Linked DNA regions of Methanotorris igneus Kol 5. The main gene of each other region encodes a partner of the protein of the gene in region 2 in a complex. Links are inferred from orthologs where the notes say so. Each region holds a gene or a part of one and is shown on either strand. Other genes may lie near its edges.

What was found.
Region 1: the proteins of tuf (region 2) and METIG_RS04540 are in contact, whole or in part, in a crystal structure (PDB 7CSL), measured with the Pyrococcus horikoshii proteins. The link is inferred for Methanotorris igneus Kol 5 from one-to-one orthologs. Residues at the interface, in WP_010885563.1 of Pyrococcus horikoshii: Val16, Lys20, Ser21, Lys62, Arg65, Glu66, Arg67, Gly68, Val73, Ala74, His75, Ile88, Asp89, Ala90, Pro91, Gly92, His93, Asp95, Phe96, Lys98, Asn99, Gly103, Ala104, Asp227, Val228, Tyr229, Ile231, Val234, Val237, Val239; in WP_010884146.1 of Pyrococcus horikoshii: Phe4, Leu6, Val7, Val9, Arg11, Met13, Pro14, Thr15, Asp16, Pro17, Leu38, Ala39, Lys40, Glu44, Pro45, Ile46, Ala47, Phe48, Gly49, Leu50, Tyr56, Leu58, Arg60, Asp61, Glu62, Glu63, Tyr65, Ser66, Phe67, Asp68.

The regions. Positions count from the first base shown.
Region 1 is NC_015562.1:915,547-919,181, reverse strand. Bases 400-3,150 are described here. They hold METIG_RS04540 (elongation factor 1-beta), read left to right. Parts: upstream 400-1,515; coding sequence 1,516-1,785; downstream 1,786-3,150. Other genes in these bases: METIG_RS04530 (30S ribosomal protein S3), read left to right, coding at 2,926-3,150; METIG_RS04535 (50S ribosomal protein L22), read left to right, coding at 2,454-2,915; METIG_RS04545 (zinc finger domain-containing protein), read left to right, coding at 1,294-1,458; mfnE ([5-(aminomethyl)furan-3-yl]methyl phosphate kinase), read left to right, coding at 429-1,058; METIG_RS04555 (hypothetical protein), read left to right, coding at 400-404. Also shown: more of METIG_RS04555, read left to right, coding at 102-399; more of METIG_RS04530, read left to right, coding at 3,151-3,555. UniProt on the Methanocaldococcus jannaschii protein: Promotes the exchange of GDP for GTP in EF-1-alpha/GDP, thus allowing the regeneration of EF-1-alpha/GTP that could then be used to form the ternary complex EF-1-alpha/GTP/AAtRNA.
Region 2 is NC_015562.1:1,590,499-1,596,669, reverse strand. What follows is about bases 1,393-4,204. They hold tuf (translation elongation factor EF-1 subunit alpha), read right to left. Parts: upstream 3,536-4,204; coding sequence 2,249-3,535; downstream 1,393-2,248. Other genes in these bases: METIG_RS07825 (elongation factor EF-2), read right to left, coding at 4,019-4,204; rpsJ (30S ribosomal protein S10), read right to left, coding at 1,861-2,166; METIG_RS07840 (NAD(P)/FAD-dependent oxidoreductase), read left to right, coding at 1,393-1,486. Also shown: more of METIG_RS07840, read left to right, coding at 155-1,392; more of METIG_RS07825, read right to left, coding at 4,205-6,171. UniProt on the Methanocaldococcus jannaschii protein: GTP hydrolase that promotes the GTP-dependent binding of aminoacyl-tRNA to the A-site of ribosomes during protein biosynthesis.

The DNA of each region.
Region 1 (3,635 bases), 680 kb from region 2 along the record:
ATTAATAAGGATTAAAGATGTTAGGGCATAAATTTAGATGTATCAATTATGCACCACACTCAATTTAAGACAAAGAATAAAAATTTAAATATGTGATGGTTATGTCCATAATTACAATTTTTATACTCATGGGAATTGGTATTTTAATTGGTTATCTCTTGTTTGGAAGGAAGAGATATTATGAAATTAAAGCCCCAAAATATGCTGAGATTTCCAGAGGTTCAAATTTCTTAGAAACTGCTGGTGCGGTTGCTGCAGGAGTTTTAGCAGCGGAGGCAATTGAGCATATTGCTGAAGATATGATGGATGATGAAATAATTGAAGAGAGCATGGAGGAATTTGTGGATGATATTGGAGATGATATGGGAGATTTTGTAGATGACATTGGAGACCTTGAGTTTTAATTAAAAATAAGAAAGAGTGAAAACATGCATCTAATAAAAATAGGTGGTAGTTTAACATATCATGCAGAAAGATTATTAAATGAATTAAAAAAAATAGAGAAACCAATAATTATTATTCCCGGCGGAGGAGAGTTTGCTAATGTTGTAAGAAAGCTCTACGAAAAAACAAACCTAAATGATAGTGGGGCACATAAGCTTGCAACGCTCTGTGTTGATTTAATGGGATTGTATTTTTCAGAGATTTCTGGCATAGAAACAACAGATAATCTTTTTGATGCAAAGAGAATATTGGAAAAAAATGGTAAGATTATCTTTTTACCTTCAAAATTAATTCTCTCAGCTGATGAATTGCCTCATTCTTGGGATGTAACATCAGATACAATAGCGTTGTATGTGGCAAAGTTCTTAAACATGGAGGAAATAATAGTTGCGACTGATGTTGATGGAGTATATGATAAATATCCTGGAGGGAAATTATTAAATACTATAAGTGCAAAAGACATTAGAGGCTTTACATCTGTTGATAAACACTTACCCCAACTACTTATAAAATATAAAATGAATTGTTATGTGGTAAATGGGAAATATCCTGAGAGAATAATCAATTTACTAAATGGAAAAATGGATATATGCACAAAAATAACATGGTTTTAACTTATAATGTTACAATCTCTAAGGATCCTGTGGAGTAGGTATCCTATCTTATTTGAATAAAGCTTTTTAAAAGTTTCATGTAATAAAAACATTGTTTGTAGAAAACTACGAGGCATCACCAAGCAAACTGAGGTGATGCATCTTTTTGATGAAACCAACCGTAGGTTGGATAGCGAATCTTTGATTTGCATAACTTTTTCTAAAAGTTTCATAGAAAAATAAACATGGTGGTAGAATGAAATACGTATGCATATCATGCAATGCTGAGATTACCCCAAGAGAACATGCAACAAGATTCTTGTGTCCAAACTGTGGTAAAGTAGAGATAGTTAGATGTGAAAAATGCAGAAAATTAAGTAACCCATACAAGTGCCCAGAGTGTGGTTTTGAAGGACCATAACGCTTAATAATGAGTTCAGCATATTTAGCAGCATTAATAAATAAGCAAGGTGGAATGATGGCAAAAGTTCTTGCTAAGATAAAAGTTATGCCAACAAGTCCAGAAGTAAACAAAGAGGAATTAAAAGAGAAGGTTAAAGAGACAATTGAGAAAACAGATGCAGTTTGCAGAGGAGTTTCAGATGAACCATTGGCATTTGGTTTGTATGCAGTTTATGTTGTTGTAGAGATGGAAGAAAAAGAAGGAGGAACAGAGCCAATTGAAGAAGCATTGAGAAACTTAGAAAATGTTGAAAGTGTAGAGGTTGTTGAAGTATCACTTGCATAAGTTTGGTAATTTTATTTATAATAATTTTTAAACCTAATTTTTGCGTCTTTTAATGCGTAAGCATATTTTCTTTTCTTTAATAGTTTGTATTTGTTATTGCTGTCATTATTTTAGAACAATTTAACATTTATATATGAAATATCATAGTATATTAGAGCATGTGTTGTGTATAGTCATTTGCAGAATTCCCGACCTTTTGGTTTTGCCATTAATTTTTAAACGTATCTATGCATTAATGAATTTTTAAATAATCTTTAGTCCTCCTTAAAAATTGAAATAAGGTATAAATCTTTAAGAATTTGTCAATAGCATATTTCCAAATTATACGGCAAAACTTTCAGTTTTGCCAAAAAACCCTTCTAACGCACACGACTATATTTGAACTTAACAATTTTTTGAAAGAATAACGAATCATGCATAAATCGTACATAAATTTTAATGAAAGCATAATCCATCTTTCTAATTTCGTCGAGGTTTTTAGCCACTTATAACGCAAACGACTATAGTTTTAAAAAGCATGATAAAATATATAAATAAGTTCAATCAAATAAAAAGGGCTATTAGAGCTTTGGTAAAGAATTATTTATAAAGACATTATGATGATTATGTATGGTATAAAAAAACACGTTGATATTACTTCTTTAAATTGGGATTTTGAGGTGAATGGAATGGCAAAATTGAACTACAAAATAGAGACAGACCCTAAGAAAACAGCAAGAGCAATGGGTAGAGCATTAAAAATCTCAAGAAAACATGCAGTAGAAATCTGTAGAGAGTTAAATGGTATGAAGTTAGATGATGCTATCCAGTATTTAAAAGATGTTATTGCATTGAAAAGATTTGTTCCATTCAAAAGACACTGCAAAGATGTTCCACACAGAAAAGGTAAATTTGGATGGCACGCTGGTAGATATCCAGTAAAAGCATCAAGAGAAATCTTAAAAGTTTTAGAAAATGCTAAGAAAAACGCAGAATACAAAGGATTAAATGTTGAAAAATTAAGAATCAAGCACATCTCATCAAACAAAGGTCCAACAATCAAAAGATACATGCCAAGAGCATTTGGTAGAGCATCGCCTAAGTTCCAAGAGACAGTTCACATACAAGTTATATTAGAAGAATACCACTAGGAGGGTTAGCATGATTGAGAGGGTATTTGTAGAGGAGAGTATTAAGGAAATGTTAATTGATGAGTATTTCAAGAAGACATTGGCAAAGGCAGGATACAGCCACATGGAGATTAGGAAGACACCAATTGGAACAAAAATAACAATATATGCTGAAAAACCAGGTTTTGTTATTGGTAGAAAAGGAAAAAGGGTAAAAGAGTTAACAGAAACTCTTGAAAAAACATACAAAGTAAACAAACCACAAATTGAAGTTAAACCAATTGAAGATCCAAACTTAGATCCAGAAGTCGTAGCACAAAAAATTGCAACCTCATTGGAAAGAGGAATGCACTTCAGAAGAGTTGCTCACGCAGCAGTAAGAAGAGTTATGAACGCAGGGGCAAAAGGAGTTGTTGTAATTATCTCTGGAAAATTGACTGGGGAAAGAGCAAGAACAGAAAAATTCATGGCTGGATACATGAAACACTGTGGAGATCCATCAGAAACACTTGTCAGAAAAGCATTTAAACTTGCTAAATTGAAGTTGGGAGTCATTGGTGTAACTGTAAAAATCATGCCTCCAGACATCGTATTGCCAGATGAAGTTATAATCAAAGATGATGGAGAAATTAAAGAAGTTTCTGAAGAGGTTGTAGAATAATACCCCTTAAATTTTTAAACCCTATTTATATGCTATTTAGGGCTTTATGATTTAGATATTTTTAAAATTTATCTAACGAG
Region 2 (6,171 bases):
AAACCGACAAAGGTTTTGCTTAACTTTCTTAAAGTTTCATGTAGAGATATTAGCGAGTTGATAAAAACTTATGAAACATTAATTTATATTTATCTTAATTTTTTTATTTTAATTTTATCATTAATTTAGAATTAAAAAGAATAAAGGTGAACAAATGAGGACGGTAATAGTTGGTAGCGGAGCAGGAGGATTGACAACAGCTTCAACGATAAGAAAATACGACAAGGATATGGAGATCGTCGTAATCACAATGGATAGGCACGTTGCTTATTCTCCATGTGCTATACCTTATGTTATTGAAGGAGAGATAAAATCATTTGAAGATATAATAATGCACACACCAGAGGACTACAAAAAAGAAAGAAACATTGACATAATTACTAAGGCAAAAGTTGTTGATGTAAACTCAAAAGAAAATAAGGTTGTTTATGAAAAAGATGGAGAAAAGTTTGAATTAGATTACAATTATCTTGTTCTTGCAACAGGAGGAACACCATTTGTCCCTCCAATTGAGGGGAAAGATTTGGAAGGAGTATTTACAGTTAGAACTGTTGAAGATGGAATGAAAATTGATGAATACGCTAAAAAATCAAACAGTGTTGTTGTTGCTGGTGCTGGAGCTATTGGATTAGAGATGGCCTATGCCTTCAAAAAGAGAGGTTTGGATGTTACAGTTGTAGAGATGGCTCCGCAGGTATTGCCAAGGGCATTAGATCCAGATATGGCTGAGAAGGTTAAGGAATATTTGGAAAAAGAAGGAATCAAGATTATTTTAAATAAGCCAGTCGAGAAAATCGTCGGTAAGGACAAAGTTGAGGGTGTTGTTGTTGATAATAAAGTCATTGAGGCAGATATGGTTATTATGGCTACTGGCGTAAGACCAAATATCGAATTGGCTAAAAAGGCAGGATGTGAAATTGGAAAATGGGCAATAAAAGTCGATGAAAAGATGCAAACCTCTATTCCAAATATCTACGCCGTTGGAGATTGTGTTGAAGTTGTTGACTTTGTAACAAAACAGGTGACAATGTCTCCATTTGGAACCACCGCAGTAAGGCAAGGAAAGGTTGCAGCAAAGAATATAGTTGGAATAAAGGCAGAGTTCAATCCAGTTTTAAATGCAATGGTTTCAAAAATAGGAGACTTGGAAATTGGAGGGGTGGGTCTAAGTGCTTTATCTGCAAACCAAAATGGCATTCCAATAGTTATTGGAAGATGCAAAGCACTAACAAGAGCAAGATACTACCCAGGAGGAAAACCAATAGAAATCAAGATGATTTTTGATAAAGATAAAAGAGTAGTTGGATGCCAAATCGTTGGTGGAGAGAGAGTCGCTGAGAGAATCGATGCCATGTCAATAGCAATATTCAAAGGGGTTAAAGCAGATGAATTAGCAAATATGGAGTTCTGCTATGCCCCACCCGTCTCAATGGTAAATGAGCCATTGGCTCTCGCTGCTGAGGACGCTCTGGAGAAGTTTGATTAATCCCCTTTTTCTTTTTTTATTTTAGTGGTAGGAATGGAAAATGATGAATTCACTGAAAAAGAAATAAAAAATTTATAATTATTATGTTTTTATGTTAATTTCATCATCACTACTATATATTATAGTTCTATCAGTTACTGCAGGTTTATGACTTCTTCATCAATATAATGAAATTTATAAATCTTATAACAAAATTTTAGGCAAAAATAATAAATTAGCAAAATTATGAAAAGTGCATCATCAAAATAGACAATCAACAAAAAACTGATAATTAATCCAAAAAATTAATATTAAAAAAGAAAATTGTTGCAATCCCTAAATTGGATTGCAACCGTTTAATGGGCTTTTGCAAAATTAAACGCCCAAAAAAGACCTTATTTGAACTGAATTTCTATTTGAACTGAGTCTGGTATTTTGACTTTCATAATGTGTCTTAATGTTCTTTCATCTGCTTCAATGTCAATTAATCTCTTGTGTATTTTCATGTACCATCTTTCATAGGTCTCAGAACCTTCTCCATCTGGTGCTTTTCTTGTTACAACTTTCAATACTTTTGTTGGTAATGGTATAGGTCCTGATATGTCAACTCCTGTTTTTTCTGCAATTGCTTTTATTTGCCTACAAACTTCATCCAATTCTTTGTGGTTTGTACCACTCAATTTTATTCTTGCTTTTTGCATACTCATCCCCCTTCATTTTTTAAGTGTTTAAAAAGAGGTGTAAATATAAAAAAATAAAAAGAAAAGAGGAAATTAAGCTAATTTATTTGTTTTTTGCTTTAACATCGATTGCCATACCTGCTGCGATTGTCATACCCATATCTCTGATAGCGAATCTTCCGAGTTGTGGGATTTCTTTTACGTTTTCAATAACCATTGGTTTTGTTGGTCTGACTTTGATGATTGCAGCATCTCCAGCTTTAATGAAGTCTGGATTTTCTTCTATAACTTCACCAGTTGCTGGGTTCAACTTCTTCAAGATTTCTGTGAATGTACATGCAACTTGTGCTGTGTGTGCGTGGAAGACAGGTGTGTAACCAACTGTAATGACTGTTGGGTGTTGTAAGACAACGATTTGTGCTGTGAATTCTTCTGCAACTGTTGGTGGGTTGTCTGGGTGTCCACAAACGTCTCCTCTCTTAATATCTTTCTTACTGACACCTCTTACGTTGAAACCAATGTTGTCTCCAGGCTCTGCTTGTGAGATTTGTTCGTGGTGCATTTCGATGGATTTGACTTCTCCTTGAACTCCTGCTGGTTCGAATATAACTTTGTCTCCTGGTTTCAAGATACCTGTTTCTACTCTACCAACAGGAACTGTACCGACCCCTGTAATTGAGTAAACGTCTTGGATTGGGATTCTTAATGGTAAGTTTGTTGGTTTTTCTGGTGGGTTGAATTTGTCTAATGCTTCAACTAATGTTGGTCCATTGTACCATGGCATTTTGTCTGATTTTTTAACAACGTTGTCTCCATGGTATGACGCAACTGGGATAAAGTCAATGTTGTCTGGGTTGTATCCTAAGATTTTCAATAATTGTTCTGAGAGCATCTTTTTCATTGCTTCGTAAGCTTCTTGGCTGTAGTTTACAGTGTCCATCTTGTTAATTGCAACTGCAATTTGGTTGATACCTAATGTTCTTGCTAAGAACATGTGTTCTCTTGTTTGTGGTTGGATACCTGTTTTGTGGTCGTTTACGTCAACGACTAATATAGCAGCGTCTGCTTGTGAAGCTCCAGTAATCATGTTTTTAATGAAGTCTCTGTGTCCAGGACAGTCGACAATTGTAATTTCGTATTTTGGAGTTTCGAATTTCTTGTGAGCAATGTCGATTGTAACCCCTCTTTCTCTCTCTTCTTTTAAACCGTCCATAACGTAAGCAAACTCGAATCCTGCTTTACCTTTTTCTGCAGCTTCTCTTTTTAATTTTTCTAAAACTTGTGGGTCAATTGCTCCACTGTCGTATAAGAGTCTTCCAATTGTTGTTGACTTACCTGCGTCAACGTGTCCAATGAATGCAACGTTTAATACTGGCTTTTGTTTTGCCATATTCCACGACCTCCATTTTTATTTTTTAACTTTTACTTTTTTCTTTACTTTATTTAATTATTGTCATTTATAGCCATATAAAAATGTAAGTAACAGTTCACAAAATTAGAAAATAATTTTATCATTCGGAAAAATTTGGTAAATAGTGAATAGTAGGAAGTGGTATATATATTTTATGGTGGGGTATGGTCGTTTGCGGAATTTTTGTAAGTTATTTATAGTCGTGTGCGGAATAGTTGAATAACCTACGGTTATTCAACTTCCCTGCAACCGAAGGTTGCAGTGGATTTTTAAACTTATTTATACATTAGTGAATTTTTAAATAATCATTATCCTTCCTTAAAATTTGAAATAAGGAATAAATCTTTAAGAATTTACCAATAGTTCATTTCAATCTCTAACGCATACGACTATAATCACAATAAAATTTTGAAAGAAGTTAGGATTATGTTAAAATTCAAATAGAGCACAACCTATTTTTAATTATTCAACTTTCAATCCCTTTCTTTCTCTTATTTGTTTTATTAATTGATCCTGTAATTCAGGCGGTACTTTTTCGAATCCAGCAAACTCTATACTCCAGAGACATCTACCTTGGGTAGCTCCCCTAATTGCTCCAGCGAATCCAAACATCTCTGCAACTGGACATTTTGCTTTGATAATTGCCATGTCCCCTTCTTGCTCCATATCTAATATTTGTCCTCTTCTGTTGCTGATTTCTCTTATTGCGTCTCCCATGTAGTCTTGTGGTGTGCTGATGAATACCATTTGCATTGGCTCTAATAATACTGGTTTTGCTTGCATTATCGCATCTCTGATACCAAACCTTACTGCTGGAATTAATTGTGCTGGACCTCTGTGGATTGCATCTTCGTGGAAGATAGCATCTACTAACTTAACCTTAACTCCTTGACATTTTTCTGCTGCTAATGGACCGTTTCTTACCGCCTCTTTGAATCCTTGTATAATTAATTCTCTGGATTCGTCTAAGTGGATAATACCTCTTGTCATGTTGATTAACATGTTTCCTTCATAGATGGACATTACCCTCTTAGCTTCTTCTTTGTCCAATCCTGCCTCAACTAATGCTTTCTCAACTTCTGGTGTTGTTCTCTTCTTGAAGTCCTCATCTTTAATTTTACCTTCTTTGTATGCTTGTAAGACACTCTCTTCTAATGGTTCAACAACGAAGTAGAGTTTGTTGTGTTTGTTTGGTGACTTACCTTCAACTATTGGTGATTGTGTAGTTACCGTTTCTCTATAAACAACAATTGGGTTACCTACTTCAACCTCAATTCCTGCATCTCTTCCAATTTTTGTTTTTGTAATAACTTCAATGTGCAATTCTCCCATACCGCTGATTAAGTATTCTCCAGTTTCTTCGTTAATTTCAACTTTTACTGTGTTGTCTTCTCTTGCTATTTGTCTTAATACTTCAATTAATTTTGGCAAGTCCTTGTTGTTCTTTGGTTCAATAGCAACTGTAATAACTGGCTCACTAACGTGGGTAATTGCCTCAAATGGTGGCTCAATTATGTTGTTTGGTGAACAGATCGTTTCCCCTGCTGTTGCCTCTTTTAATCCAGTAATAGCACAGATGTTACCTGCTGAAACGCTATCTACTTGTATTCTTTCTGGACCCATGAAGACAGAAACTTGCTGAGCCCTTGCTTTTGATTTTGAAGTTACTAAGTAGATTTCGTCCCCTTGTCTTAATCTTCCACTGAACAATCTACATGCTGAAACAGGTCCAGCGTGTTTGTCCATGATAATTTTTGTAATAACTCCTGCCAATGGACCGTTTGGATCACAGTTGAGCATTGCTTTACCAATTTCTGAATTGAGGTCTCCTTTCCAGATGTTTGGAATTCTGTATTTTTGTGCCTCAACTGGGTTTGGTAAGTGCTTAATAACCATGTCTAAAACTACTTCATGCAATGGAGCTTTTTCAGCAAGTTCTTTTTGTTTGTCTTGTTCGCAGTATTCAATAATGTCTTTGAATGTTATTCCACTCTTTTGCATGAATGGAACTGAAATTGCCCAGTTGTTGTATGCTGAACCAAATGCAACACTTCCATCCATGACGTTAACAAGCCATTTGTCTTTGAATTCTTCTGGAGCCATTTTCTTAATTAAGTTGTTTACATCGGTAATGATTTTCATGAATCTGTTTTGTAATTCTTCTGGTGTTAATTTTAACTCGTTGATTAATCTGTCAACTTTGTTGATGAATAAGACAGGTTTTACTTTTTCTCTCAATGCTTGTCTTAAAACAGTTTCTGTCTGTGGCATTACACCTTCTACTGCACAAACGACGACAATTGTTCCATCAATTGCTCTCATTGCTCTTGTAACGTCCCCACCGAAGTCAACGTGCCCTGGGGTGTCGATTAAGTTAATTAAGTAATCTTTACCTTCGTAGGTGTGAACCATTGAAACGTTTGCAGCGTAAATTGTAATACCTCTTTGTGCCTCTTCCTCATCAAAGTCCAATGCTAACTGCTCTCCTGCTAAATCTTTTGAAATCATTCCTGCTCCAGCCAATAAGTTATCGGATAATGTTGTTTTACCGTGGTCAATGTGAGCACAAATCCCAATGTTTCTAATTCTGTCGTGTTGCTCCATTAAGGTTTTAA